2 linked regions of the Oceanicoccus sp. KOV_DT_Chl genome follow. Each later gene encodes a partner of the first gene's protein in a complex. Links are inferred from orthologs where the notes say so. Each region holds a gene or a part of one and is shown on either strand. Other genes may lie near its edges. The genes, in order: UNITIG_RS13040 and UNITIG_RS21940.

What was found.
Region 2: the proteins of UNITIG_RS13040 (region 1) and UNITIG_RS21940 are in contact, whole or in part, in a crystal structure (PDB 3NE5), measured with the Escherichia coli proteins. The link is inferred for Oceanicoccus sp. KOV_DT_Chl from one-to-one orthologs.

The regions. Positions count from the first base shown.
Region 1 is NZ_FQLF01000002.1:1,972,776-1,976,766, reverse strand. Bases 225-3,890 are described here. They hold UNITIG_RS13040 (efflux RND transporter permease subunit), read left to right. Parts: upstream 225-576; coding sequence 577-3,690; downstream 3,691-3,890. Other genes in these bases: UNITIG_RS13035 (CocE/NonD family hydrolase), read right to left, coding at 3,737-3,890; UNITIG_RS13045 (efflux RND transporter periplasmic adaptor subunit), read left to right, coding at 225-567. Also shown: more of UNITIG_RS13045, read left to right, coding at 1-224; more of UNITIG_RS13035, read right to left, coding at 3,891-3,991. UniProt on the Escherichia coli protein: Part of a cation efflux system that mediates resistance to copper and silver.
Region 2 is NZ_FQLF01000007.1:157,381-160,593, forward strand. What follows is about bases 190-3,077. They hold UNITIG_RS21940 (efflux RND transporter periplasmic adaptor subunit), read right to left. Parts: upstream 2,312-3,077; coding sequence 1,067-2,311; downstream 190-1,066. Other genes in these bases: UNITIG_RS21945 (hypothetical protein), read right to left, coding at 2,413-2,814; UNITIG_RS21950 (TetR/AcrR family transcriptional regulator), read left to right, coding at 2,939-3,077. In the rest of the region: more of UNITIG_RS21950, read left to right, coding at 3,078-3,213. UniProt on the Escherichia coli protein: Part of a cation efflux system that mediates resistance to copper and silver.

The sequences.
Region 1 (3,991 bases):
AAACACTATCCTATAACAGCACCGCTTAGCGGCATTGTCACTGCCCGTCACGCCACCAGCGGCGAGCTTACCGAAGAACAACCGCTATTTACCATCGCCAACTTCGACCAGCTATGGGCGGAGTTTCAAGTTTTCCCCAGCCAAATAGCACATATTGCCGTCGGGCAGTCACTGGCGGTTACTATGGATTCATTGGCCACCAACACCGTTATTAAACATTTAATTCCCAATGATAATGGCGCTCCCTTTGTGCTGGCCCGTGCCGCTATTGATAACCGTAAAAAACATTGGGCGCCAGGCATGTTAGTCACCGGGAAAATTACCACCAGACAACTTGCACGCCCCTTGGTAATAGACAATAGAGCACTGCAATCAGTAGATGGGTCACCGACCGTTTTTGTATTGGTTAATGGTGACTATGAAGTCCGCGCTGTTAATATAGGTCACCGCGATCGCAGCTTTTCTGAAGTGTTAGATGGACTAACTGTAGGCGAGCACTATGTTGTCGAAAACAGTTTTATATTAAAAGCCGATTTAGAAAAATCCGGCGCAGCTCATCAACACTAGGAGAACGCAATGATTGAATCCATATTGCGTCTCTCGATTGAGCGACGCTGGCTTATGCTATCGTTAATACCGCTATTGTTAGTAGCCGGCATCTGGAGCTACCAACAACTGCCAGTTGATGCCGTTCCCGACATCACCAATGTCCAAGTCCAAATCAATACCGAGGCTGCCGGTTACTCACCGCTGGAAATAGAACAACGAATTACCTACCCGGTAGAAACCGCGTTAGCCGGGCTGCCACAATTATCTTATACCCGATCCTTATCACGTTATGGTCTGTCACAAGTCACCGCCGTATTTGAGGAAGGAACCGACCTGTATTTTGCTCGCAATTTAATTAACCAACAGCTAGCTGCGATTAAAAGCGCTTTGCCCGCTGGCGTTGAACCAGACATGGGACCGATCGCCACAGGGTTGGGTGAGATTTATATGTACACCGTAGCGGCATCCGCGAATGCCAAACAAGCCAACGGCCAGGCTTATGACGCCACCGCTTTGCGAGAAATTCAGGACTGGATTATCAAACCGCAACTGGCTCGGGTTAAAGGTATTACGGAAATAAATACCATTGGCGGATTTGACAAACAATATCATGTCACCCCAAAACCACAGCAGATGTTGGCCTACGGTATTGCCATGGAAGATATCAGTAACGCCCTGCGCAATAACAATAATAATCGCGGAGCCGGTTATATTGAACGCAACGGTGAGCAATTACTGGTGCGTTCACCCGGCCAATTGCAAACCATCGCTGACATTGAAAATGTCGTAGTAACAAATATTCAACAAGTTCCGGTAAAAATTTCGGATCTGGCCGAGGTAGCTATTGGCAAGGAATTACGCACCGGTGCTGCCACCCGTAATGGCGAAGAAACGGTATTAGGCACGGCGATGATGCTAGTCGGGGAAAATTCCCGTGAAGTCGCAGCCGCAGTCGCGGCAAAACTGCAAACAATTCAACCCACTTTACCCGCAGGAGTAGTGGTAGAAGCGGTCTATGACCGCACCATATTGGTCGACAAAGCAATTGCCACAGTCCAAAAAAATCTGGTAGAAGGCGCGCTATTAGTGATTGTGGTGCTGTTTCTTTTATTAGGAAATTTTCGCGCTGCGCTGATTACCGCCGCCGTAATCCCTCTTTCTATGTTGGCCACTATTACCGGCATGGTACAAGCCGGGGTTTCCGCAAATTTAATGAGCCTGGGCGCTCTGGATTTTGGCCTGATCGTCGATGGCGCGGTTATTATTATCGAAAACTCTATACGTCGTCTGGCTGAAGCACAGACAGCAAACAACAAACCACAACTACCATTAAAAGAACGTCTGGAAATCGTTTTTCAAGCTACGAATGAAGTCATAAGGCCCAGTTTATTTGGCGTCATTATTATCACTGTGGTCTATATTCCGCTATTTTCTTTAACCGGTGTGGAAGGAAAAATGTTTCAACCGATGGCGGCTACAGTAGTCATGGCATTATCAGCGGCGCTGGTATTGTCCCTTACCTTAGTCCCTGCCGCCGTTGCTATTTTTATGAATGGAAAAATCAGCGAGCGGGAAAGCCCGGTTATTATCCTGAGTAAATCCATTTACCAACCATTATTGTTAGCAGCGATGAAATTTCGCCGACTGGTGCTTTTGGCAGCGCTATCGTTACTCCTATTTAGCGGCTGGTTAGCCACCACTCTGGGCTCGGAATTTATTCCGCAACTCAATGAAGGGGATATTGCCCTGCATGCGATTCGAATTCCTGGTACCGGCTTAGAGCAATCAGTAGCGATGCAAAAACAACTGGAAACAACGATTAAACAATTCCCGGAAGTAGCAGTAGTGTTTGCCAAAATTGGCACCCCCGAAGTAGCTACTGATCCGATGCCGCCCAATGTCGCTGATAATTATGTGATGCTAAAGCCACGCCACCAGTGGCCAGACCCCGCTCTCAGTCAAGCGCAGCTGGTCACAAATATCGAAGCCGCGGTGAAACGATTACCCGGTAATAATTATGAGTTCACTCAACCCATTCAAATGCGTTTTAATGAATTAATTTCCGGAGTGCGCGCCGATCTTGGCATTAAAGTATTTGGTGACGATCTTGAACAATTACTGCGCTCGGCCAATGACATTCTACAAGTCATTCAAGCTATGCCCGGTGCCCGTGACGCACGCGTAGAACAAGTCACCGGTTTGCCAATGTTATCGGTTGTCCCTAAACGCTTAGCGCTAGCGCGCTATGGGCTCAGCATTGATCAACTGCAGGATTTGGTTGCTACCGCCATTGGCGGTGAAGCAACTGGATTAATTTTTGAAGGTGATCGGCGCTTTCAGTTAGTCGTTAGACTTGCCGAAGAGCGGCGCCGGGATTTTGATTATTTACAAAACTTACCCGTATTAATACCTGGCGGCGGCTATATACCGCTGGCGGAAGTTGCCACCTTGGAAATAGCACCTGCTCCTAATCAAATAAGCCGCGAAAATGGTAAACGGCGAATCGTAGTAACCGCCAATATACGTGACCGGGATCTGGGTTCCTTTGTCAGTGAAGCAAAAGAAAATATTGCAACGCAAGTTAAATTGCCCGCCGGTTATTGGCTGGATTATGGTGGTACCTTTGAACAGCTGGAATCTGCCAGCCAGAGATTATCGATCGTTGTTCCAATTACCTTAGCGATTATTCTAGGACTATTAGTGATGGCGTTTAATTCCATCAAAGATGCCGCCATTATTTTCACTGGTGTGCCGCTGGCATTAACCGGTGGTGTTATCGCGCTGTGGCTGAGAGATATGCCTTTATCCATTTCTGCAGGGGTTGGTTTTATCGCGCTGTCGGGGGTAGCAGTATTAAATGGCCTGGTGATGCTGGCATTTATCCGCGATCTTTGGCATGAAAAAGGTGATTTGTTGCTCGCGATAATTGATGGCGCACTGATTCGTTTACGCCCCGTGCTAATGACAGCGTTAGTTGCCAGCCTGGGTTTTGTGCCAATGGCATTAAATACAGGCACCGGTGCTGAAGTACAACGGCCACTAGCGACAGTCGTTATTGGTGGCATTATTTCTTCAACCCTGCTGACTTTATTTGTGCTGCCAATTCTTTATCGCCTGGCTCACAATAAAGATTCACACTAACTCATAAGGCACTCTGGCACCCATAATTTAAATGGTATGCCAGAGTTTAGATCTGTGCCTGCTGATAACTTACTTCTGCTAATTCTGCGGCCATCTCCTGGGTTAAATAGTGCTGATAACGATTGCGCTCAGCTTCAGTATCGGCAAATTGTGATTGGAAAAAGCTAAGAATGGCTACTTTAGTGATCATATGCTGCCGCAATACATTCATTGCTGACGGCAACGGCATTTTACTACACAGGGGCTTCATCGGTTCGTAAATAATTCCCTGTTGTTCAGTACCTATAAGGTGGTGCCAGGA
Region 2 (3,213 bases), on another replicon or contig:
AAACAAAAATAGCGCGCATATTATGGTTACTACCAGTAATTCCTGCGCTATTTTTTCGTAGAGATTACTCACCGCTGATGAAATCAACTGGGTGCGATCATAGACTTCAACGATTTCCACTCCCGTCGGTAATCCGGGCTTCAATTGCTGAATTTTTTGTTTGATGGCAGCAATCGTACGCTGTGCATTTTCGCCATAACGCATGACTACGATACCGCCAACAACTTCACCTTCACCATTGAGTTCAGCAATTCCACGACGCATCTGTGGCCCTTCACTGACTTGTGCGATATCGCCTAGCAGTATCGGTGTGCCGCCCTCATTTAAACCTAATGGTACCTGCTCAATATCACTGATGGATTGAAGATAACCGCTAGCTCTTACCATATACTCCGCTTCTGCCATCTCAATCACCGAAGCACCTACTTCCTGATTAGCACGCTGAATTGAAGCATGAATATGACTCAGCGGCATATTGAAAGCACGTAAGCGGTTAGGATCGACCACCACTTGATACTGTTTTACCATGCCGCCAATGGTGGCAATTTCTGATACCCCGGCAACGGTTTGTAATTCAAATTTTAAAAACCAATCCTGCAAGCTGCGCAACTCTTGCAAACCATGTTGACCACTACGATCAACCAACGCATATTGGTACACCCAACCGACACCTGTTGCATCAGGCCCTAGTACGGGCTTTGCCGCCGTCGGCAATTTAGGTGTGACCTGACTGAGATATTCCAGCACTCGCGAACGCGCCCAATAAATATCAGTCTCTTCCTCAAAAATAATATAAATATAAGAGTCACCAAAAAAAGAAAAACCTCTGACAGTTTGCGCCTTCGGCACCGCCAGCATGGCTGTGGTTAATGGATAGGTCACCTGATCTTCCACCACCTGCGGGGCCTGTCCTGGATAAGAGGTTTTAATAATCACTTGTACATCCGATAAATCCGGAATCGCATCGATAGCAATATTTTTTACTGCATAGCCGCCTGCCAATAAAACAATTAATGCCAGCAGTATCACCACGACACGATAGCGTATTGAGCTGCTAATAATTAACTCAATCATGGCTATCACCTGACTCTTTGCTAGTGCTTATGCCATCATCGATACGGTCGAACTCAGCTGCCACATTGGATTCAGAATCAATTAAAAATTGCGCAGCAATTACCACGCTATCCTGCGCTGTAACCCCCTTGATTATTTCAACCCGATCACCGGCATGTTGACCGACAACCACGACAACTGAACGGAATTTTCCGGCACCCATTGATTTAACCACTCTCTGCGAGTGACCATCAGCAATTAAAGCCGACCGGGGAATATGTAAAACCGAAGTGTCGTTGCGGGTATCAATCGATAAGTTGGCAAACATATTAGGCTTTAAACGACCGTCATCATTTTTTACCTGCACCCGTATTTGCAAGGTACGAGCATCACTGTTTAACACCGGATAAATATAATCAACGACGCCCTGCCACTGCTCTCCTGGATAACTATCAACCGCAATGCTAACGTTTTGACCTTGTTGCAACCAGGTTGCCTGACGTTCGAATACCTCGGCAATAACCCATAACCGCTGCACAGAAGCTACCGCCATAATTTCATTAGCCGGCTCTATATACATGCCATGACGTACGTTTAGCGCATTAACAATGCCATTATGTTCAGCAAAAACACCAATACGCTCTTTTGCCTGCCCCGAGCTTGCTACTTGCTCAATTTGTTGAGCTTGCATACCCATTAATCGCAAGCGCTGCTTGGCCGAGCGGATCAGCTGCTCGCCACCATTACCCATAGCCAGCAACAGATCTTTTTGCGCATTAAATAAAGTCGGTGAATATAGTTCAAATAGTAACTCTCCCTTGCTAACGGGATCACCCTCGGCGCTCACATTGAGAGTTTCAATCCAGCCATCAACGCGCACATGTATATGATGCAACAGGTCTTCATCGAACCGCACATAACCCACCGTATTTAGCGTTTGCTGCAAGGGAGAAAATTCAACGCCGGTGGTTTTGACGCCAAGATTGTTAACTACCGCAGCTGAGACTGTCACATCAACAGAATCATTACCTCCACGCGCTGACTGCCCTGCATAAACCGGCACCAAGTCCATGCCCATTGGCGATTTTCCTGGTTTATCTCGACGGTAGTTCGGATCCATTGGCGCCACCCAGTACAAAGGGGCAGAATCTAATGCTGCTAACGCAGGTTGAGAGGTTTGGCTGTTCGCCCCCAACCAAAATGCGCCAGCCAGCAACGCCGCAACTATCAGTAAACGAAACAGATTGAATAGTGTCATAAAAATTCTCTTTATCTATCTATTACCGGCGTCGTAGAAACCACGCACAATCATCAGCACCGACATAAAAATGTCGATACGCAGCAAAAAAAAGAGAAGGATTAAATCTGAAAGGTACAGTTCAACAAGTGAATGCGTGGCAGACCAGAAACTTGCGCTAGCTGCCATCGAGGGTAATAACTCAGCGGCGGTGCACGAGCTGAAACAGGATTGCTATTTGCGAGAATAAGCGCAGCAACTGCTTCAGCCTGAATTTTGTCTCCAGCCTCCAATTTAACAGCTGCAGCCATTAGCGCGACCGGAGCATCACAACACTCAAAGTCTATCAGCTGATCATCACAGCAAGGCATATCAGCATGATGACTTGCGACCGCTAATTCGGCAGGGTCTGTCTTAGCCAAATCCACAGCAGCAAATGCGCCGCAGCTGAACACGGTGAGCAACAACCAGCTCAGTAGTACAGCGCCAGCCATTCGACGTTTTGAATAAGGATTAATAAGCATGAAAATCCTGTAGCGAATATGAGTCGTTTTTATACCGCTGTCAGTCTGCTCGGTCAACGTAAAGATGACCAGACAGTAATTTAAGACGGTTGACTTATTAAGACGTTCGTCTTAAATTATTGATATGAACACACTCTCTCAGACCACAGCAGCCAATACGCCAGCAGCACCTTCAGACTTCAGTGCCACCGCTATTGAATTAATAACTGCCGCTGAACGCCTGCTCGCCGAAAAAGGCCTGGGAGCGGTATCGACTCGTGAAATAGCCCGAGCAGCAGGTCAAAAAAATCACTCCGCGCTTAATTATCACTTTGGCTGCAGAGAGGGTCTAATTAACGCAATTCTCGATTATCGAATGACACCGCTCAATCTTGAGCGCCAGCAGCTACTGGACACCCT